DNA from 3 places in the Pseudodesulfovibrio piezophilus C1TLV30 genome. Region 2 is predicted to be linked to each of the others. Evidence: predicted binding sites of a transcription regulator. Region 2 holds the regulator's gene; each other region holds the start of a gene.
The links. Region 2 encodes sigma-54, which starts transcription at its own class of promoters, with help from an activator protein. Its sites were predicted from a motif close to CTGGCACGGNNNNTGCTT; they were not measured.

Region 1: the regulator sigma-54 is predicted to act here: its motif matches at 5,003-5,020, upstream of BN4_RS07205 (ammonium transporter).
Region 3: the regulator sigma-54 is predicted to act here: its motif matches at 1,947-1,964, upstream of BN4_RS14570 (LeuA family protein).

The regions. Positions count from the first base shown of each region.
Region 1 is NC_020409.1:1,493,200-1,500,680, forward strand. Features, by position in the region: gene metK (methionine adenosyltransferase) at 1-232, shown strand, start outside; gene BN4_RS07185 (MarR family winged helix-turn-helix transcriptional regulator) at 315-773, shown strand; gene BN4_RS07190 (methyltransferase) at 823-1,842, shown strand; gene BN4_RS07195 (EAL domain-containing protein) at 1,834-3,099, opposite strand; gene BN4_RS07200 (P-II family nitrogen regulator) at 3,221-3,553, opposite strand; gene BN4_RS07205 (ammonium transporter) at 3,595-4,953, opposite strand; gene BN4_RS07210 (2-amino-3,7-dideoxy-D-threo-hept-6-ulosonate synthase) at 5,495-6,292, shown strand; gene BN4_RS07215 (3-dehydroquinate synthase II family protein) at 6,309-7,292, shown strand; gene pheA (prephenate dehydratase) at 7,426-7,481, shown strand, end outside.
Region 2 is NC_020409.1:572,974-580,454, forward strand. Features, by position in the region: gene BN4_RS02805 (PTS sugar transporter subunit IIB) at 1-214, opposite strand, end outside; gene BN4_RS02810 (PTS sugar transporter subunit IIA) at 222-662, opposite strand; gene rapZ (RNase adapter RapZ) at 665-1,546, opposite strand; gene BN4_RS02820 (PTS sugar transporter subunit IIA) at 1,566-2,015, opposite strand; gene hpf (ribosome hibernation-promoting factor, HPF/YfiA family) at 2,019-2,558, opposite strand; gene rpoN (RNA polymerase factor sigma-54) at 2,596-4,002, opposite strand; gene lptB (LPS export ABC transporter ATP-binding protein) at 4,245-4,970, opposite strand; gene BN4_RS02840 (LptA/OstA family protein) at 4,970-5,662, opposite strand; gene lptC (LPS export ABC transporter periplasmic protein LptC) at 5,834-6,436, opposite strand; gene BN4_RS02850 (KdsC family phosphatase) at 6,437-6,964, opposite strand; gene kdsA (3-deoxy-8-phosphooctulonate synthase) at 6,957-7,481, opposite strand, start outside.
Region 3 is NC_020409.1:3,145,735-3,153,215, reverse strand. Features, by position in the region: gene BN4_RS14585 (P-II family nitrogen regulator) at 1-336, opposite strand, end outside; gene BN4_RS14580 (P-II family nitrogen regulator) at 336-689, opposite strand; gene nifH (nitrogenase iron protein) at 855-1,685, opposite strand; gene BN4_RS14570 (LeuA family protein) at 2,007-3,104, shown strand; gene BN4_RS14565 (hypothetical protein) at 3,373-4,227, shown strand; gene BN4_RS14560 (efflux RND transporter permease subunit) at 4,235-7,333, opposite strand; gene BN4_RS14555 (efflux RND transporter periplasmic adaptor subunit) at 7,336-7,481, opposite strand, start outside.

The DNA of each region.
Region 1 (7,481 bases), 920 kb from region 2:
TTCCGTGGTTGTTTGCTCTCGCGGAACAGGAAAAGTCACAGATGAACAGCTGACCAAAGCTGTCACCGAAGTATTTGACATGCGCCCCTATTACATCCTAGAGCGCCTGAATCTGCGTCGGCCAATTTTTCAGGCATCCACCAACTATGGTCACTTTGGCCGTGAACTGCCTGAATTCACCTGGGAAAAAACCGATGCTGTCGACGACCTACGCACAGCCTGCAAAATCTAAAAACTCTCTACCACTCCAAGGTGGGCGCTCTGCGTCCACCTTTTTTATTGACCAAAGAGTTTAGCTACTATACACATAACCTATGCGCACCATAAAAGACATGACCCCGGAAATGAACTTACTGACAAAAACGTTCATGCGATTTACTCAGATCAGCAAGCGCCCTATGGATTTCGGCGTTGGGATCAATATTTTCCCCGCTGAGATACATACTGTTGAGCGACTGTGTGAGCGAGGACCGATGAGCATCACCGAGTTGGCCGAATCCTCGGGAGTAACAAAAGGTGCCATGTCGCAATTGGTCAGCAAACTTATTAAAAAAGGCCTCGCCTATCGTGAGACAGATCCTGACAATCTATCAAAGCACCAAATCATCCCCACAGAACTCGGCCTAAAAGCCCACGAGGGTCATATGCGGTTTCATATGGAACACGACAAAGATTTTTTTGATTACATCGCAAATCTTGACCCGGAAAAATACGCATTTTTCAAAGAACTCTGTCACAAAATGGACGCCTGGATGAGTACGTATTCCCTGTAATTTTTTTTACTTGAAGAGTATAGCTACTAACCCCTTAAAGGAGGTTTTTATGTCTTTTCCCAATCCAAAAGCATCCCTGGCCCCGATCGAAAACACCCTGATGGAAGCTGTCAGTGCCCACGCAATTCTCGATTCCATCGAGTTAGGCATTTTCGACCATTTGAACGAGGCTCCTCTCACGGCTCATGGTCTTGCCGAAAAACTGGGGTTGAAAGAAAAGCCTCTTGAAGCACTGCTTGACGTACTGGTCACCAAGAAACTTCTTGAACACCCCGGTACTGAGTACGCCAATAGCCTCATGGCTCAAGAATACATGGTAAGCTCCTCCCCTCTTTTTCAGGGAGCGGCCATGACCATGCAAGCCCGATTCAACGAGACAATGCGACAAGGTTTTAGAAACATCCTGAAGGAGGGATCGCTCAAACGGAATGAGGTGGATGAAAATTGGGGGGAGTACGAAACAATGCTGGGAACCTATCAACATGCACTGAACGGTCAGATACAAGGAACAACAGCATACCTGGCAGCACTCCCGGAATTCCCTTCTTTTCGCAGCATGGCAGACGTCGGCGGCAACCATGGGCAGTATTCCATGGAACTTTTGGAACGAAACCCTGACTTGAAAAGCACTCTCTACGACTTTCCGGCAGTTGTTTCAGCCGCCTCCCAACGCTGCAAAGACAGGGGTTTTGCCGACAGGCTGACGTGCACCGAGTTTGATCTTCGCGCAGACGCGTTACCCCGGGACTCCTATGACCTGATTTTCTTCTCCCATATACTGTACGGCTGCAAGGACGATTTGCACTCGATTTTCACAATGGCCAAGAATGCCCTGAAAACTGGAGGATGCCTCGTCAGCCAACATTTCGCCCCTGAAGGCGGCGCATCTGAATTGTACAAGACCAATGTGGAACTGCTGACAAGACTGCTCGGCTACGACACCCACTTCATCGCTCGTGCGGAATTGGAAGACGCCTTGCTCAAGACTGGGTTCGGACAGATGGAACACACATTCACTGGCGTTGACGGACAGAGCCTCCTACTGATCGCTCGAAAGTCCTCAACCTGACTCAGCTGATGATGCCCCGCAGGAGTCTGAGTTTTGTCGCCCCATATCCACGCAAAGGATACGGTGATCCCGACTGCCTTTATGGTAAAAAACCTGAGCGATGGTGGTGCAAAGATTACCCGAAGCCATCGATATATAAGGAGGAGTTGTAAACTTCTCAAGCCCGGCCTGGATTGGCAGAAAGTACTCCTTGAGTGAGTGATCTGCGCCAATTCGGGCCGGTTCATAGAGGAACCGCTTGCTTTTACGAAGCTTGTCAGGATTGCATATGGTATTTGAAACCTGCCTGCCCTGCATATCAAGCACATAGAGGCACTCAACATTTGGATAATTCGCTATAAATTCAGACAAGCGATGGTCAATTTCACGGGATGGACGGTTTGCCAGGCTTTGACACATCGTGAGTACAATATGGTAGAATCCGGAAAAAAGCTGTTTTTCCTCTGCAATACGGCGGGTCTGATTATCCCTGTATTTTTCTGCAAGAGCATCAATCTTGTTGGCCATACACGGAACTGCTGACAGGCCCGGTGCTGGCCGGGCAAAAAAGAATCCCTGAAAGATATCAATACCATTGCCAAGCAGACACATGGCTTCATTGCTTGTTTCCACTCCCTCGGCAAGTACCAGACAGCCAAGGCGGCTCGACATCTGCACAAAACTGCGCACAACCTCCAGCTTGTGGAACTGTTTATCCACTCCGGAAACAAGAGATCGGTCAAGCTTGATGATGTCCGGCTTGAGCAATGGGATCCGATCCAGATTAGAGTAGCCCGCGCCGACATCATCCAGCCCGATGAGAAAGTTCTTTTTACGATAGAATCGAACGAACTCCATAAGCGCATTTTCATCTTCGCATCGCGATTCAATGATTTCTATAATGACATTGTTCGGGCTGATCCCACAACGCTTGACGAGTTCAAGCAGATGATTGGACCCGCGAGTCATGCTGTTGATGCAGGACGCATCGATATTCATGGAAAGCATGACACTTTTGTCACGACGATGAAGCGTTGCAAATGATTCCACAGCCTTTGTCCGGCAGACCCGATCAAGAGCAAGACGGGACACCCCGTCCCGAGCCTGATCAAATAAAGACGTAGGAGGTATAAGCTCGCCACTCTCTGGGTCAAATCCCCGACTCAAGGCTTCCAACCCGATGACAGCCTTGCGCTTGAGCGAGACCTGCGGTTGAAAATAGGTGAGAATCCGTTCATTCTCAATTATGTCATGAAGGCTGGGTGCTGTGGTCGCCATTGAAATTACATATGACTGACGGAGAGTCGTCTGTGACAGGCTGCTTCGCGTTCGGTTGGAGTTTTGAAAAGGCCGGGACGGACTCGCCGCCCCGGCCATATCGGTCTCTTGACACTCAGTTTTAAAGGATACCGTCTTCGGCGGTTCTGATACGCAGCGCCTTGGCAAGCTCGGTGACAAAGATGACACCATCGCCTTCGCTTCCGGTCTGTCCTGCGGTCTGAATGGCCTCTATGGCTTTCGCCTCGAAGTCGTTATTGACGCCGATTTCAAGACGAACTTTCTTGAGCAGGTTCACTTCCATCTGGACGCCACGGTAGGTTTCGGTAAACCCTTTCTGACGACCTGATCCCAGGATATTTGTCACGGACATGGAGTATATTTCCTTGGCGAACAAGGCTTGCTTCACGTCATTGAGTTTTTCAGGTCTGATGTATGCTATGATGAGCTTCATTTTTTCTTCTCCTTATAGTGTCTGGTGATCGAACTTCGCGCCTATTCGTTGCTGAAGAGCTGGAATCCGTTGTAGGACTCGGAGCCGTGCTCAGCAATATCCAGACCCTTAAGTTCTTCTTCCTTTGTGACACGCAGGCCAAACAACCCCTTGACGACAGACATCAAGATGTAGCCAGTACCAAATCCCCAGACGAAGAAGACACCGACACCTATGAGCTGAACACCGAGCTGAGCGAAACCGCCGCCATAGAACAACCCACCATCAAGATTGAATAAACCGCAGGCAAGCGTTCCCCATGCACCGCACACACCATGAACCGAAGAGGCTCCGACGGGGTCATCGATCTTGAGAACCTTGTCGATGAATTCAATGGAAAGGACAACCAGGCAACCGGCGACCAGGCCGATGGCGATAGCACCGCTGGGCGAAACAGTGGCACAACCGGCAGTGATACCCACCAGACCAGCCAATGCTCCGTTCATGGTCATGGAGATGTCAGGCTTGCCGTACCGGAACCAGGAGATGAACATGGCACCAAGGACACCGCCAGCAGCAGCCAGGGAAGTATTCATGGCGATCAGACCAATGGTGTCATCAGCAGTGGTGGTGGAACCGGGATTGAATCCGAACCAACCGAACCAAAGGATGAAAACACCCAGACCAGCCAAGGGGATGTTGTGACCAGGAATGGCATTGGCTTTTCCGTCTTCGGTGTACTTGCCGATACGAGGACCAAGCACCAATGCTCCGGCCAGGGCAATCCAACCACCGAGAGAGTGAACGACCGAGGAACCGGCAAAGTCACAGAATCCAAGGCCTTCCAACCAACCGGCACCGTCATCTCCAAGCCACAGTGAACCCCAGGCCCAGTGACCGGACATTGGGTAAATGATAGCGGTAATGACAATGGAAACAAGAATGTAACTGGAAAATTTGGTCCGTTCGGCCATACCACCGGAGACGATGGTCGCGGCAGTCGCAGCAAACACGGACTGGAAGAACCAGAAAGTGTAAGACCAGGGCAGGTCGGCAGCAGACACACCACTCAGGGCGTAGCCGGAGGTGCCGATAAATCCGCCTGCATCCAGGCCGAACATAACGGCAAAACCGAACAGGAAAAAGACGACAGAACCAACTGCGAAATCCAGAAAGTTCTTCATCATGATATTACCGGCCGATTTTGCACGGGTGAACCCGGCTTCGACACAACCGAACCCGGCCTGCATGAACATGACCAGGATGGCGGCAACAAGTGTCCAAAGGATGTTACCATTGGACTGGGTGAGGTACTCTACCTCTTCTGCATGAGCAAGGGTCGGGGCAAGGGCAACCACTATGGCTGCCATCGCGACAACGGCCTTGCTAAACGTAGGGGTCGGGGACTTTCTCAAAAACATTACGATACTCCTCCTTGAAGTGGAATGCGTTTCTAACCTGGCTCCCTTCTATCAAGACCCGTGCCAAACTGCATTTTCATTGCTATTCATGTAAAACAGCCAATTCAAAGACGTATGAAACCTTACTATTTTTGCAAATTTGTAATTTATTACATTTTTGAAGTCTCTAAAATATACAAAAATTGTCAACTCAGTATTCAGAAGAAAAACAAACAGGGCTTACTTGTATATAAGGTAATAGAAGACATCTATTCGAAATCGCAATTATTTTTATATTGACAGAACATTATCGGAGGGGATATGAATTTTGCATGAATTCCACCATTGCCTCCCCAACATACTTTTCCTTCTTTTATTTTGGATATTGGTATTGCCGCGCTCGCGGTCTTGGGAGAGGTGCACTGTAACCAACTGGTGGATACAAGCAGAACAAAGAACCTCTTCAAGGGCCGCGGGCGAAAGCCGGCGGCCCTTGTTTTTTTATCTCCCGCCGGTTTCATGAGAACCATGGTCCGAGAGAGACAACCACTGGAGAGAGAAAATGCACATAGGCAAAGCTATCAGGCTTGAAAGAATCGTTAATCGTAACACAGGCAGAACCATAGTCGTCCCCATGGATCATGGAGTCACTGTCGGCCCCATTGATGGACTGGTGGATATGCGCGAAGCTGTCGGCAAAGTTGTCGCCGGTGGAGCCAATGCAGTCATTGAGCACAAAGGGCTTGTCCGATGTGGACATCGTGCTTCCGGCAAGGACATTGGCCTCATCGTCCACTTGTCAGCATCAACCAGCCTTTCTCCTTACCCCAATGCAAAATCCCTGGTCGCCTCGGTTGAGGATGCCATCCGACTCGGCGCAGACGCCGTCTCCATTCACTGCAACCTCGGTGACGAAACCGAATCCGCCATGTTGGCCGATTTTGGAATGGTGGCTTCGAAAGCATCCAATTGGGGCATTCCGCTCCTGGCGATGGTGTATGCCCGCGGACCTAAGATTTCCGATGAATACGACCCTGCCGTCGTCGCTCACTGTGCCCGCGTCGGCACGGAACTCGGGGCAGATATTGTCAAGGTTCCCTACACTGGAGATATCGACACCTTCGCCAAAGTATGCGACGCCTGTTGTGTCCCTGTCGTCATCGCTGGCGGGCCAAAACTCGACAGCACCGAGTCCTTTCTCCAAATGGTGCATGATTCTCTGGAGGCCGGAGGCGCAGGGCTCTCCGTCGGGCGCAACGTCTTCCAGCATGAGGATCCCACCCGTCTGGTCGAAGCACTGAACATGATCGTCCACGCTGATGAATCCGTGGATGTCGCCCTCAATTACCTCAACGGCTAACCAACGGAACTTCTCCATGAAAAAAGTCATCTTCAAATCCGTTCCCTTTGACAAGAACCTGATTACTCTGGCCCTGGAATCCGGGGTGGACGCTGTCATGGTGGACGAGGCCCACGTCAAGGATGTGGAAGCTCTCGGCCGTGTCACCGTCATCACTCCTGAGGCCATGCCCGTTGTCGAACTGACCCAAAAATCAGACGAGGACATTGCAATCAAGGGCATTCTGGATGGTAAGGACATTGTCCTGAAAAAGGGGTGGGAAATCATCCCGGTGGAAAACATCCTCGCGCAGGTGGACACTCTGGCTCTGGAATGCGAAAATTATGACCGAGCCATACTGGCAGCAGGCATCCTGGAACGAGGGTGTGATACTGTCGTCGTCCTGCCTGAAGGTGCTGCCGATCTCAAGCAAATTGTCGCGGAACTCAAACTGTCGCAGGGAACAATGGAGCTTCAAGTCGCCACAGTTACAGCCATTGAATCAACAGGACTCGGGCATAGAGTCTGTGTGGATACTATTTCCATGCTGAAAAAAGGCCAGGGAATGCTCATCGGCAACTCCTCGGCCTTTTCTTTTTTGGTTCATGCCGAAACCGAATCCAACCCCTATGTGGCGGCACGCCCGTTTCGGGTCAACGCCGGGGCAGTCCACGCTTACGCGCAGATGCCGGGTGACAAGACCACATATCTCGAAGAACTCGCGGCAGGGACTGATGTTCTCATTGTCGGCGCAGATGGAGCCACCTCATTGGCTACAGTTGGCCGTGTCAAGGTCGAAGTTCGCCCCATGCTGCTGATCAAGGCGGAAGTCAAAACCGAAAACGGTATCAAGGAAGGCCAGGTCTTTTTGCAAAACGCCGAAACAATTCGGGTTGTCAGCGACAAGGGTGCCCCTGTCTCTGTAGTCACTCTTTCCGTTGGTGACAAAATCATGGTCAAGACTGACGAAGCCGGTCGTCACTTCGGTATGCGGATCAAGGAAGAAATCGTCGAGGGATAAATCTCTCATGGTCCCGGTCCCTGAACCCCAGGGACCGGGAAACTCTCACAAACACTTTTTTGCAGTGCTTTCATCAAAAAATCTGACGCTGAAATCAGAACAGGAAAGCGGACTGGAGAAACTCATGGGCGACATGGATAAGAGCGATATCCCGGATTTGACAGACCTCAGAGTCAAAATTGACAGCCT
Region 2 (7,481 bases):
CCTCAAGCATCCCTATCTCTTGAGCAAGATCCTCAATACTGATGAAAAGGCTTGAGACTGTTTGGGGTATAGCCAAGGACATGATTTCCTGTTGCAATGTATCACCAGCCAGTTCATCATTTGCAACAATGACTACCTTTGCCCCTGTATAAGGAAGCCAAGTCTCAATGATTTGGCCGTGAATAAGTCTATTATCAATGCGAACAAGTGTCACGGCCAACCTATTTCTTTGTTTTCTTCCGCAGCATGGCTCCTGCGACTTTTATGCCTTGTATTCCTGCAGCCTTAGCTTTTTCTGCAACAGCATCTATTTCCATCTTTCGAGACTGCAACGTTGCAACAAGCATGGGCAAATTAACACCAGTAATAACTTCGAGATTCTCTGATTTCATGAGTGAAAGACTCATGGTTGTTGGAGACCCGCCAAAAAGATCTGTGAGTGCCACAACTCCTTTTCCTGTTTCAACAGATCGGATAGCTCTCCGGATTGAGTCCATTGTTTCATCAACCCCTAAATTCACGTCAACTCCAACAGCCTGGCAATTCATTTGGGGGCCTAAAACAGTTATCGCAGCTTCAAGGAGCGTCTTACCAAACACTCCATGCGTGACAAGCACCACTCCGACTTCTGAAGTTCTCTTATTTCCAGATGTAGCAATCATTTTTATCCCAGTTCCATGTGTCTATGTTCAATAGTCACTGCATATCCCTTTTTTTTCAAGGTCGCCAGCAATGACTCTGCCACGGAAACCGACCGATGCCGCCCTCCTGTGCAACCAAGAGAGAGCGTAATTCTATATCGTCCTTCATCGGCATAGAGAGGGAGCATGTATGTTACAAAATCTTGAAATTTACTATTGAAATCGCTCCCGACTTGACTCTCAAGTACATAACTTTGAATAGACTTATCCAGCCCGGAAAGTGGTTTTAAGTTTTTATCGAAATATGGATTAGGCAAAAAACGCAAATCAAAAACGAAATCAGCTTCAGTGGGAACGCCATACTTAAAACCGAAAGAGATGATGTGAACACGCATACCCCGGCCAAGCTCTTCAATAGCTGTCCACTTTGTCTGCAAAACTCTTCTCAAATCATGCACAGAGTAGTCAGTTGTATCCAAAACGAGATCAGCTTTGCTTCGAATAGGTTCAAGAAGACTTCGTTCTTTCTCCAAAGCTTTATCAAGGCCAAGGGATTGACTTTCCAAAGGGTGGAGCCGTCTGGTAGTGGCATATCGTCGAACAAGTTCCGGCTGTTTTGCCTCCAAGAAAAGAACTTGAGGAACAATTCCCATTGCAGCCAACTCTTTGAGCGCATGATTCCAACCATCATTGAACTCAAGTTGCCGCATATCCATCCCAAGAGCCAACCCTCGGTATTTTGAATCCTGCTTTAAAATTAATTCAGCAATTTTAGCAGACATACTCGAAGGAAGCCCATCAATACAGAAAAAACCCAAATCTTCGAAGACCTTGAGTGCTGTACTTTTGCCGGAACCAGAAATACCTGTAACGACAACAACGGGAAAAGAATTGTGGGAAATCAAGAAATCATCCTAAAAGACCTTAAACATCTTGGAGAAGTTGCCATAACTCATCATGAGATTCAGTCTCAATAAAACGTTTTCGAAAAGCCTCATCCTTAAGAATGCGTGAGATTTGGGCCAATATACGAAGGTGCATACCAGCACTATTCTCAGGTGCAAGAACAAGGAAAAAGATTGAGCATGGCTTATGATCAAGGGCTTCAAATTCGACCCCTTGGAGACTTCGTCCCACAGCGATAACAACCTTCTCGATATTTTCAAGTTTGCCGTGAGGAATGGCTATCCCGTCACCAATGCCGGTTGTTCCCAGGCTCTCACGTTCAAGAAGGACACGAACCGCTTGGTCCGTGTCCATCTCAGGATATGCTTCGCCAATAGGGGCGAGAAGTTCTGTCAAAGCCTCAGATTTTGTATCAGAGGCGAGATTGAAAAGAACGAAATTCTTTTCTAAATAATCACCGAGTTTCATAATTTAATTACCAGGGTCGATTAATCCGTAATCGCCATTCTTTCGCTTATAAATTACATTAACATCCTCAGTTTCCGCATTCAGAAAAACGAGGAATTCATTATCAAACGTGTTTAATTGCTCCGCAGCCTCATCTATTGACATTGGCTTTGCTTCGTAACTATCAGTGCCAACAATTGTAGGTATATGTTCTCCTGTCACATCGTCATATGAAAAGAAGTTCATTTGAACCTTATTGCCACGAGCCTGCTTGCTTCTATTCTTGACCTTTTCACGCATTCTACGCAGTTGAGCCTCAAGCTTATCCAAAACCATGTCAATGGTAGAATACATATCTTCTGAATCTTCATATGCAGAGATATGAATGTTGTCAGCATTCAAAATAACATCAGCCTTGTGCCGAAACTTTTCTACTAAAAGATTGACTTGGAGATCTGCTTCGGAGTCGGGAACGAACTTACCTATCTTTTCAAATCTCTTTTGTGCATAACCCTTCAAATGGTCAGACGGCTCAAAATTCTTGAAAGTGAAGCTTATGTTCATACACTACCTCCTGTTCAAAAGGTGAAAGAAACTGAACTTAGAAATATTGTTTACGCTTTGAAGAAGATGCAATTCCCATTGCTGAACGGTACTTGGCAACAGTACGTCGAGCTATATTAACATCAAGCTCATCCTTAAGAATTTCACCAATTTTTTCATCACTTAACGGTCTTTTAGTATCTTCGTTCGCTATCATTTTTTTGATGAGTGCCTTAACACTTTCTGAACCGACTTGCGAACCATCATTCAAATCCAATGCGCTGTTGAAGAAAAATTTCAACTCAAAGATACCATGAGGAGTCGAAACATATTTACTTGTGGTAATCCGACTCACGGTGGATTCATGCATTTCGATATCTTCAGCAACTTCCTTAAGAATTAAAGGCCTGAGTTTTGTAACTCCTTCTTCAAAAAAACCTCTTTGAAATCGTACGATGCTGTCGACTACTTTATACAACGTTCTCTGCCTCTGGTACAGACTTTTCATCAACCACGCGGCAGAACGCATCTTTTCCTGAAAATAATCTTTTTCCTTATCCGCAACATCCCGCATAGTGTCCATGTAAAATGAATTCATCTGCAATCGAGGCATCCCATCCTCATTAAGGATAATCACAAATTCATCACCGTACTTGTATACAAAGACATCAGGACTTACATAGTGAGGTTCTGTACTGGAAAAATTGGTCCCAGGCATAGGATCCAACGTCTGCATTAAATCAAGATAACTCTTGAGGTCTTCCATGGAAATTTTAAATTTCCTAGCTAAGGGCTTATAACGGTTTTTTTCGAGATCTTCCAGATGGTCCTTAACCAAGGAGAACAGAATAGGATCATCAAGCCCTAAAACATCCATTTGCACGAGAAGACATTCTTGTGGCGTTCGAGCAGCCACACCAACAGGGTCCAACCGCTGGAGTCGCAAAATCACAGCTTCAATTTCTTCATCCGAAGCATCGACCATGCTCATAATTTCTTCATTAGTGGCCTGAAGATAGCCATTATGGTCAAGATTACCGATAATGATTTCACCGATAGCAATTTCTGATTCTGAGAAATTAGACAATCTCATTTGCCAGCTCATATGCCCATCCAGTGAGGGTTTTGAGGCAAGCCGAGCCTCAAAAGAAAGTCCTTCTTCAGGTACCTCGGAATCACGTGCCGACGCCTGCTTAGAAGTACTTGAGAATTCTCCCAAATAATTTTCCCAATCAGCTGTCCGCACAAGCTCTTCTTCTGCTTGAGATTCAGTTAACTCCTCTTTCTCTCGGATTTCTGTCTCAATTTCTGTTTCTTCCAGAAAAGGGTTTTCCAGAAGTTCCTGTTGAACAGTTTCCAAAAGCTCAAGGCGAGAAAGTTGCAACAGCTTTATGGCCTGCTGCAACTGGGGAGTCATGACCAGTTGCTGAGAAAGCTTGAGTTGTTGTCTGAGTTCAAGTCCCATATTATGAAGCCTTAAAGACTAAACAAGATCTATATTTCAAGTTATATTCTTCTACATTAATAGTTTTTTTACTACATCTCGCTGCTACTATGCCACAGCGAAAATCTGTAAGCAAGCCATTCCTTGAGTAATATATTGTAACTATTGGATTAATGAGAAAGAGAAAATGATATGAAAGAAGTGTACCAATGTTTACGGTATGTGTAAATCATCAATGAGTTGAAAGGCACAAAAAAAAGAAATCAAAGACGAAAATCCTCACCGAGATAGATTTGACGAGCTCGACTGTCTTGCACGATAATATCTGGAGTCCCTTCGAGAATAACAGTCCCCTCGTAGACAAGATATGCTCTATCACAAATATTCAATGTTTCTCTAACATTATGATCAGAAATAAGAATCCCTATCCCCATGCTTTTCAGAACGGAAATGATATCCTGAATATCAATAACAGCAATAGGGTCAACACCGGCAAAAGGCTCATCCAACAAAATAAATTTCGGATCCATTATGAGCGCTCTTGCAATTTCCAAGCGACGTCTTTCCCCTCCTGAAAGAAACATGGCTGCTTGATCCGCAAGTTTGCTGATAGTGAACATCTCCATCAACTCTTCAGCTCTTTTTTTCTGAGCCTTGGAACTCAAAGACGTCTGTTCAAGTATTATTTCGAGATTCTGACGAACTGATAGTTTTTTAAAAATAGAATTTTCCTGAGGAAGATAACTCACCCCAAGCCGAGCCCGCTCATGCAAAGGTTTATTCGTCAGAGCTTTCCCCGACAAAGAAACCTGCCCAGTATTTGGCTTAACAATCCCAACAAGCATATAAAAAGTAGTTGTTTTACCTGCACCATTTGGCCCAAGCAATCCAACGACTTCTTGTGGATTCAGTTCCAGATTTATGCCGTGTACAACTTCCTTTTGGCCGTACCTTTTGGACAGATTTGTTGCTATCAAACCATCAGACATTATTGCACCTTGACACTGTCAGGGGTCATAAAAACAGCCTGTACTCTCTTGCCATTTCCACCAACAACCTCACTTCGATTTTCCTTGGCGTAAAAATTAATGACGTCACCTGTTAAACTGTTAGGACCATCCTGTAATTGAGGATTATCTTCCATCCGAAGCACTTGACGACTGACAAAATAAATCAACTTGCCACATGATCCTCGTGAACGCCCTTTTTGGGCTTTCACACTCCCTTCTGCTACGATTTTATCAATACTGTCAGCCGAAAATTTTTTATCAGAGCTCGAAGCAAGGTATGCAGACAATTTATGGGCCCAAAGAGTTAAATCACCATGTTCAGCAACGACATTTCCAACAAAAGAAACCATCTTCCCACTCTCATCATAAATCATGCGTTCTGAAGATATCTTGATAGGAACTCTTCCCGGAGTGACACCAAATGCACTTGGTGAAAAAGGAGCTTCTGCTTGAACGTCGGCCTTGACTTCACCTTCCCCACTGGGAGGTAAAGGTATTGAAGAAACTACGATATCTTTCTCATTTTCCTGCTTCATCTGGGCCGGTGCCAAAAAACGCATATGAGAATATCCAAGAGCATCCTTCTCGTCATGTGCGGTGGCATTGAGGTCGAAGACGGCCCCCCAATTCCCTTCAACAAAATCAACTTTGACTTTCTGTCCTTTTAACAAGGTGACTCTGTGTTTACTCTGAGCAGTTCTCTTGGCTCGAACATTCAAATTCTGAGTGGCTTCACGGATTTCCCCCCACCCATCGGCGTAAACCGAAGATGCAGCAACCATGATGCAGACACAAAAAATTATGGAGAGGGAAATACGTTTCATAGAAAACACACCATATCTCTATTTATTAAGGGACATACCACTATATTTTTGGGGAGAGAATAAGGCCTCGACCCCGCCAGCTGCGATGAGTTCGCGACTAATCAGATCAATTTCAACGGCTGCACCAGTCAATGTCATATCAGGTCTACGAACAATGACGCCACCTTTAAGGTAGACCTTATGCATGGCACCAACATAATCGAGATGTTGAGCAAGCAATTCAATATCACCAAACCGGCCCGTCACATTATCATATAAGGTCAGATTATCATTGGATTGATCAACATCGCCAAGATCAGCCTTGACATAGACTTCTTGTCGATCTTCGCCATAAAAAGCTGTCAATTGGGGATGCTCAACGCCAATGAGTTTTCTTTCCTGATTGTACTGAGCTTTTTTTGCAAGCAACTTCCACGTCATAGCCCCCTGCTTTCCTTGGACCAGTTCTATATCTTGCGCTACAATATCTGATTGATCCAAAATTTCATCTCGACTGCCACCTCCCGAAGCTTTTTCTGGAGTGACAAGAATATCGGTGAAAAAAGTCTCCTTGATAGCTATCCCCAAGAGCAAACCAAGAGCAAAAATGAGTATAAAGAAAAGCGCAGAACGCCTTTTCATCTAGTCTACCCACCGCTTCATGGCATCTTCAAATAAGCCACGAGCTTTGAGAATATAGCTAATGGCTTCACGAACCGCACCATGGCCTCCACGCTTAGTAGAGACCCAATCTGCAATCTCAAGAACTTCGGGCATGGCATTGGACACACTCATCGCGAGTCCGGCATATTTCATTACTCCGAGGTCAATCCAGTCATCTCCAATAAATGCAGCTTCAGATGGCTTTATTCCTATTTTATCACACATTTCAATCAAGTAAGGAACTTTTCGATGATTGCCAGCATAATAATGCTTAATACCAAGCTCAGAGATTCTTTTTTCAACCGGAGGTTGATCCAACCCGGTGATAACACCAATTTCAAGCCCTGCCGTCTGGGCGAGTTTGATACCGAGACCATCCTGAACATTAAACCGTTTCATGACCATACCTTCATTGGTATAGTACAAACCTCCATCTGTTAAAACCCCATCAACATCAAGCACAAGCAATTTTATATTCTGGGCAAGCTTGAAAGCACGATCAGCCATTATTCAACTCCCAAAGAGCCTTGAGGCGGGTGAGGAGAGCCTCCACAGCATCAAGTGGCAAACTGTTCGGCCCATCACATTTTGCATTATCCGGATCAGGGTGGCACTCCATAAAAACCCCGTTTGCACCGGCGGCAACTGCAGCCGAAGCCAAAACAGGAATATATTCCCGCTGCCCTCCAGAGGCCTTGCCAAGCCCCCCCGGCAACTGGACCGAATGGGTTGCATCAAAAACTACTGGCACATCAAATTTTCGCATTTCAGGAATGGAGCGCATGTCTACAACCAAATTATTGTATCCATACGTTACCCCACGCTCTGTCAGCCAAATATTTTCATTACCCGAGGCCCGTAGCTTATTCACGACATTTTCCATATCCCAAGGAGCAAGGAATTGGCCTTTTTTCACATTAACAATTTTGCCTGTCTTTGCTGCTGCAACAAGCAAATCTGTCTGCCTGCATAAAAAAGCAGGAATTTGGAGAACGTCAGCGACCTCCGCAACCAAGGGGGCCTG
Region 3 (7,481 bases), 1.1 Mb from region 2:
GCGGGCTGCGTCCCCAATAGGCAGGACGAAAATCTTGCCATCGCCGGGTTTCCCGGTCTGGTTGACAGAGGTGATTGCTTCCACCACCTCTTCCACGACATCGTCAGTGACTACTGCCGTCAACATGCGCTTTGGATACAATTTCCCTTTTTCTCCCAGGACTGCTGCGGCTTCTTCGTATCCGCTCTCAGCGCCTTCCAGGACACTTGAGTTGATAAACCCCTTGCCTCGGCCCTGTGCTTCGTGAGCAAAGAAGGCATCCACGCCAACCTCAGTCAAGGCAGCCTTGGTGCGGTTCATCATGTCCATGCGCACAACTGCGATGATTTCCTTCATTATGCTGCCTCCTCGGAAGCGGCGGCAGTATCGTTGACGCCGGAACTGATGGTGTAGACATCCTCGACTTCGGAAACAAAAATCTTACCATCACCGAAAGCACCTTTGGTGCCGGAGCGCGCAGCGTTCATGATTGTCGTGATGACGAAGTCCTTGTCTGCGGCGTTGACAACGCTCATGAGCATGGTCTTGGGGATTTCATCATAGGTGACTTCACCGATCTTGATGCCGCGCTGCTTGCCGCGACCAGCCACGGAGTATTTGGTGACTGCCGGAAAACCATTGTCCATCAGGGCAGCCAAGACATCATCCGCTTTTTCAGGCCGTACAATCGCTCTTACCATGATCATCATTTTAACGCTCTCCTATCTTACTTGAATTATGTACTTTTGGTTGCATTTTCTCTTTTATTCCTCCCGGGTCAAAGGCATCGGTGTTAAGAGCAGACCTTTCGTTCATCCACGAAATTCGTCGAGTCTCGACCGTCGGAAGACGCCGGGAGGGATGCGAAATGAGATTTATGCAGCTTCCAGGATGCCGTATTCGAGCAACAATTTTTCGAGGTCCTCAATTTCCAACGGAGTGGGAATAGTGAACATTTCGTTTTCATCGATAGCTTTGGCCAATCCACGGTACTCGTTGGCCTGCGGGACAGAACCATCCCACTCGATAACTGTTTTGCGGTTGATCTCAGCGCGCTGGACATCATTGTCACGCGGGACAAAATAGATCATCTGGGTGCCAAGTTTCGCAGCAAGCTCAGTGATCAGATCAGCTTCACGGTCAGTATTACGGGAGTTGCAGATAAGGCCGCCGAGACGAACGCCACCGGATTCAGCGTATTTCATGATACCCTTGCAAATGTTGTTTGCGGCATACATGGCCATCATCTCGCCGGAGCAGACGATGTAGATCTCTTCAGCTTTACCATCACGAATTGGCATGGCGAAGCCACCACAGACAACGTCACCGAGGACATCGTAGAATGAATAATCCAGTCCTTCGGACTCTTCGTAGGCACCAAGCGACTCGAGCATGTTGATGGAAGTAATGATACCACGACCGGCACAGCCAACTCCCGGCTCGGGACCACCGGACTCGACACACCATGTTCCGCCAAAACCAGGCTTGCGGATATCGTCCAGCTCAACATCTTCACCCTCTTCACGCAGGGTATCGAGAACGGATTTCTGTGCCAGACCACCAAGCAACAAACGAGTGGAATCAGCCTTGGGATCACAGCCAACAACCATGATCTTACGTCCCATTTCAGCCAAACCAGCAACAGTATTCTGAGTGGTTGTGGACTTTCCGATGCCGCCTTTACCGTAGATTGCTACTTTCCTCATGATTTCTCCTCCATGGGTTTTCTTGCGTTGATGCTTCTCCCTATGGCAAACCCCGTGCCATTCGTGACAAGTTAATGTAAACACCTTAAATAAAAAGATTTATCATAAAACCACACAGAGACAACTCACCTACGAAAAGTGTAGGAAGCAACGAACTTCGCAGACGAAGTTGTAGGAACCTACAAAAATGTCAGCAACAACACCCGCAACGCTTTTTTAAAAAAAACACGTAATTTTAGAATGTTAAATCAACAGACTGCTTTGGCATCGTTCATGCTTCTCCATACGCATGGAACAGCACATGACATTGGGAGAAACAACATGTTGATTGATACGACACTCAGAGAAGGCGCTCAGCTTTTCGGCGCTTATTTCAGCATGAAAGAAAAGGAAGCCATCATACGAGGACTCCTTGAACTTGGTGTGGAAGAATTAGAACTGGGCTGGGTAGGTCAAAATGGACTTGAAGAACTGATTCGCCGTGTTCGCCCCTTCGCCGGGGCAACCCGGATAAGCGCATGGACCCCATGCCGGGACGGAGACATCCGCACCGCAGCGGCATTGAATGTGGACAGGATCAATATTGGTGTCCCTGTTTCCGATCTTCATCTCAAGAACAGATTGCACACCAACCGCGAAGGATTACTTGAGCGATTGGCCGGAACAGTTTTATCCGCCGTCCTTCTCGGCGTGGAATATGTTTCTGTCGGCCTTGAAGATATCTCCCGTGCCGACCCGGAGTTTTCCCTGACTGCTGCGATGCTGGCACAGGATATGGGGGCTTCAAGGGTCCGACTGTCAGATTCTCTCGGTTTGCTGACTCCCTCTGAGACAAAAAAAATGATTACATCTTTCAAAGAGAATCTTGAAATCGATGTGGCGGTCCATTGCCATAACGATTTTGGCATGGCCACGGCAAATGCTATCACAGCCTTGGCCTCAGGAGCAGATTACGCAGATGTCAGTGTTCTGGGAATCGGGGAACGATCCGGTATAGCCGCCACTGAAGAAGTTGCTGCGTATTTTACCATCAAGGAGGAAAGTCATGGGTATCAAACTCAAGGGATTCGTCAACTCTGCCATCAAGTCGCTGAAGCTGCCGGGGTCCCGATTCCTCGAACGAAAGCCATTGCAGGTAAGGATATCTTTTCATGCGAATCAGGCATCCACGCTCACGCACTCAGCAAATCTCCCGACCTCTTCGAGCCGTTTTCACCGAAAACCATCGGCGCAGATCGCACTCTCGCGGTTGGCGGCAAAAGCGGGCGGGCGGCAGTTGCCCACGCACTTGATAAGAACGGGCTTGAATATCCCGAACGGGAGCTCCCTCAGCTTGTTTCAGCGGTAAGAAAACTGGCCTGGCAACTGGAACGTCCACTGACTTCGCTGGAATTATCCGAATTAGCCAAGCGCAATTAAAAAGGATCGCTTCTATGCTCAGAAAATTCATCCTGATTTTCTTTTGGATATGCTTCCTCTCCAATTCCGCACAAGCGCATGTACCCCGCTCGCCTGACCAGTCATGGCACTGTAGAGTGGCTGCACACGGTAAAATTAGATTGGCTCATGCTCCCGAAAGGACTTGCAGTTGAGAAGTCTTTTTCTCAGATGAAAATGGATGGGATACTGTCCACTTCATAAACCGTTTTCCTGTGACCAAACATCCTGAAAAGACACGGAGGAAATCATGCAGACCATTGAAACGAAGTATGGTGAATTCATTGCCCAGCACACAGCCAACGAACTGCGTCGAAAGGAAATTTTACCTGTCGTCTTTCATGAATCCGGGGTCATCAAATCACTGCCGCTGGAATCGCAACAAACAGTTGTGACACCAGCTGGGGAAATCCCTGCGGAACTGATCTCCTTCCATGCAAACGGATGCATCAATCGAATTTTCCCCCTCAATGGAAAGCTGTCCGGCTATTGGGCACAGGAAGATGAAGCGAACCTTGCTCGCCCAGTCACTCTGGTGACTCCCTCCGGAACCATCACAACGCGCATCATCGGAATCAGTTTTTACGAGAATGAAACCCTGCGCAGCATCACCCTCTGGCCAGGAGAGACCATCTCCATTTCCACCCCCGCCGGAATGTTGGATACTCGTATCGGAGTCAGTTTCACCCCTGATGGCGAAGTCAGTTCCCTGGAACCGGCCAAACCGACTCCAGTCAAGACAGCAGCCGGGGAAATCACGGCATATGACCCGGACGCCATTGGTGTGAATGGGGATTGGAATTCCTTGGTCTTTGACAAGTCAGGTGCTGTTGTCCGCGTTACCACGACCTTGACCAGGGTCAAGGCCGTGCATCCCAATGGGACAACCACGGTTTTTACCCCCGGCACCAGAGAAAGCCTGTGTAGCGAGAGTGAAGAAGAAGTCGTCCCGATGGTAGTAGAAATGGACCAATCGGCGATCAGGGTTCGCACCAGTGCAGACCGACCAGTCGCAACACTCCCCATGGATACACATGTCTTCTTTTCCGAACCGTATTTACCACAACTCGCCAACTTCATGGAGATGATGCGCTGTTCCGTATGATCACCACTTATTCAGAAAGCGCATTCAGGTCACTCCCCTGCCTGACTTCTTCGGGGTCCCACGTATACTTCCCAAAGGATTGACGAAAGAACAGTGAATATAGGACCGGGCAGAGAACAAGGGTGAGAATTGTCGCAAAGGCCAGCCCTGACATGATCAGGTTGGCCATGGGACGCCACATTTCGCCCCCCTGCAACGAGAGTGGAATCATGCCGATAATCGTCGTGGTTGCAGTCATGATGATGGGTCTCGCCCTCTCCATGGCTGATATCACGATGCTGTTGGCAAGATCCATTCCCCGGCTCCTTTGAATTTCTATCCGGTCTATGAGCATAATCGCATTATTGACGATAATACCCAGGAGAGAAATCATGCCGAGCATAGGCATGAAGCCGAAGGGAGCATTGGTCGCGAGCATCCCGGCGGTGATACCGACCATCATGGGAGGCAATGTCAGGAGAATGATCAACGGGCGTCGGAGCGAATTGAATTGAAAGACCAAAACCAAGACCAACAGCCCCATGGCAAGAGGCATATTGGCATTAATCGCTTCCTGAGATTCCACACTCTTTTCAAATTCTCCTCCGTACTCGACGGTGTACCCGATCGGCCAATCTCCCTGCTTCATGAGTTCATCGATTTGAGGTCGAATCGATCCCAAAATAGTAAGAGCATAGTATCCTTCTCCCACATTCGCCTTGACAGTCATGGTCCGTGTCTGGTCCCTACGCCGGATATCAGAGGGTTGCCAATCAAGTTTCGTCTCAGCCACCTGACTCAAAGGCACACTCTTTCCGCTATCGTAGGAATACACATTCAGGCTTCCGACTTTATCGAGATGATCACGGACGCCTTCATTGTTACGAAGCAGGATCGGAATCGAAGTGTCCCCATCCCGATACTCTGAAGCCTGAAGACCGCTCATGCTGGTTTGTAGGCTCACTGCCACGTCAAAACTGGTTAACCCGGCCTTGCGAGCCTTCTCCTGATCAATTTTAACCAGCATTTTCTTGGTCCACTGCCCCCAGTCATCCCAAACACGGGTAATGCCGGGTTGCTTTTCGACAAGTGCGACCACCTTATCTCGCAGAGCATACAAGGTTTTCATGTCAGGGCCGGAAATACGCACCTGAAGCGGAGCACCGACCGGTGGCCCATTCATCAGTTTATTCAAACTGTAATCCGCATCAGGGAATGCCTCTTCCAATTCCTTTCTCGTCCGTGAAATAAGGGGATCAACGGATTCCACGGACTTGGTATTGATCACGAATGTGGCCAGATTGCTATTCTGCTGTTCGAGATTGAGCGGCAGATACCAGCGAGGCCCACCATGCCCGACAAAAACACCAACACTATCAATATCCTTGTCCGCAAGAAGGAATTTTTCAAGTCGAGTCACCCGTTTGTTTGTCGTGGTAATGTCCGTTCCATAAGGCTGCCAAAAATCAATGGTGAACTGCGCCCGTTCATTAGGGGGAAAGAACATTTTCGGAACATACTTGAATCCCCATACAGCCACGCCGCAACAGAGAAGGACTCCGGCAAGAAAGACCGTTCTATTGCGCAAGCACAGAAGAAGAAAACTGCGATACCACCGATAGAGACGCCCCATATAAGTCTCCACCTTCAACTTCGGCTTAAGAATGTAGTAACACATCATCGGCACCATGCTCATGGACATGCCCCACGAACACAACAGGGCCAAAGAGACCACCACAAAAAGGGAAAAACAGAATTCACCCGTAGCATTCTCAGCCAAGGGGATAGGGAGAAAAGCGAAAATAGTTGTCAATGAAGCGGCGAGCAACGGCATCCACAACTCGCTGACAGCACCGGCCACCGCTTTGAGTCGCTCCTCACCCGCAGCCAGTCTGACAAGAATGGCTTCGGAAACAACGACCCCGTTATCAACAAGAATACCGAGTGAGATAATCAATGAAGCAATGGAAATACGTTGCAGCCCGACATCGAAAAACGGCATGAGGCAAATGCAACCAAGCATCGCCATAGGCACGAGAGACCCTGCTATCAAACCGGTTCGAAAGCCCGCAAAGGCAAGGATCACGATAACCACAAAACCGAAGGACTCAAGAAGATTCAGCATGAAATCACTGATGGCAGTGTTCACGTAATCCGGTTGAAAAACCAAAACGTCCGCATCCATGCCCAGGAACATGTCCTGGCGTAATTCACCCAACCGTTTCTGAACCCGTTCTCCCAGTTCCGTGATATTGCCGCCATCTGCCATGGAAACGGCGAGAAACAAACCGGGACGCCCATTGTACCGGGTCATGGTAGACGGCGGGTCAGTAAACCCCCGTGTAATCGTCGCGACGTCTGCCAGCCTGACGGATGTCTTCTGTCCGGCAGGGCGAATACTCAGGGCATAGATATCGTCCACTCCCTTGAATTCTCCAGTCGGCTCAATAACAATACGCTCCGGCCCAACCTGACTGGAACCACTGGGCTGAATTGTATTCTGATTATCGATGATCTGGGCCAGGGCAAAAGGACTGACACCTGCCGCAGCCATACGAGAATTGGAAAATTCTACAAAGATACGCTCAGCCTGGGTCCCCCATCGCTCCACTTTGCCGACGCCGTCAATCTTCAATAACTGGTCCCGCATGGAATCAGCGGCGTCCTTAAGTTCACGGTAGGAAAATCCATCCCCGGTCAAGGCAATGACAATCCCAAAGACATCGCCAAATTCATCATTGACCACAGGTTCGTAGGCTTCATCCGGCAAGGATGATTCCGCATCGGAAACCTTGTTACGCAATTTCTGCCAGACAGGTTCCATATCCTTCAGTGAATCCTCGAATTCAGCCTCAATAATGGAAACCCCGGTCATGGACTGGGACCGAACAACTTTGATCCCGCTCAATTCTCGAATCTTTTCCTCAAGCTTATCTGTGACCAATTCCTCCACGCGCTGGGGAGATGCACCTGGAAACTGAGTTGAGACAAGAGCGGTACGGATGGTAAAATCAGGGTCTTCATCCTTGGGAATATTGATAAAAGTCATGATACCGCCAAGAGCGATGATCACGAACAGGACGAGGGAAGTACGATTATTCTTGATGCACCACTTGGCGAGATTCATGATTATCCCTCCGTACCACGACTGGAATAGCGAACCTTCAGGCCCTCTTTCAGGTGATGGACACCCCGTGTCACAATGATATCACCTTTTTTGACTCCTTCCACAATTTCGAGACCATGCTCTGAAAGACTTCCTATGGTCACCGTCT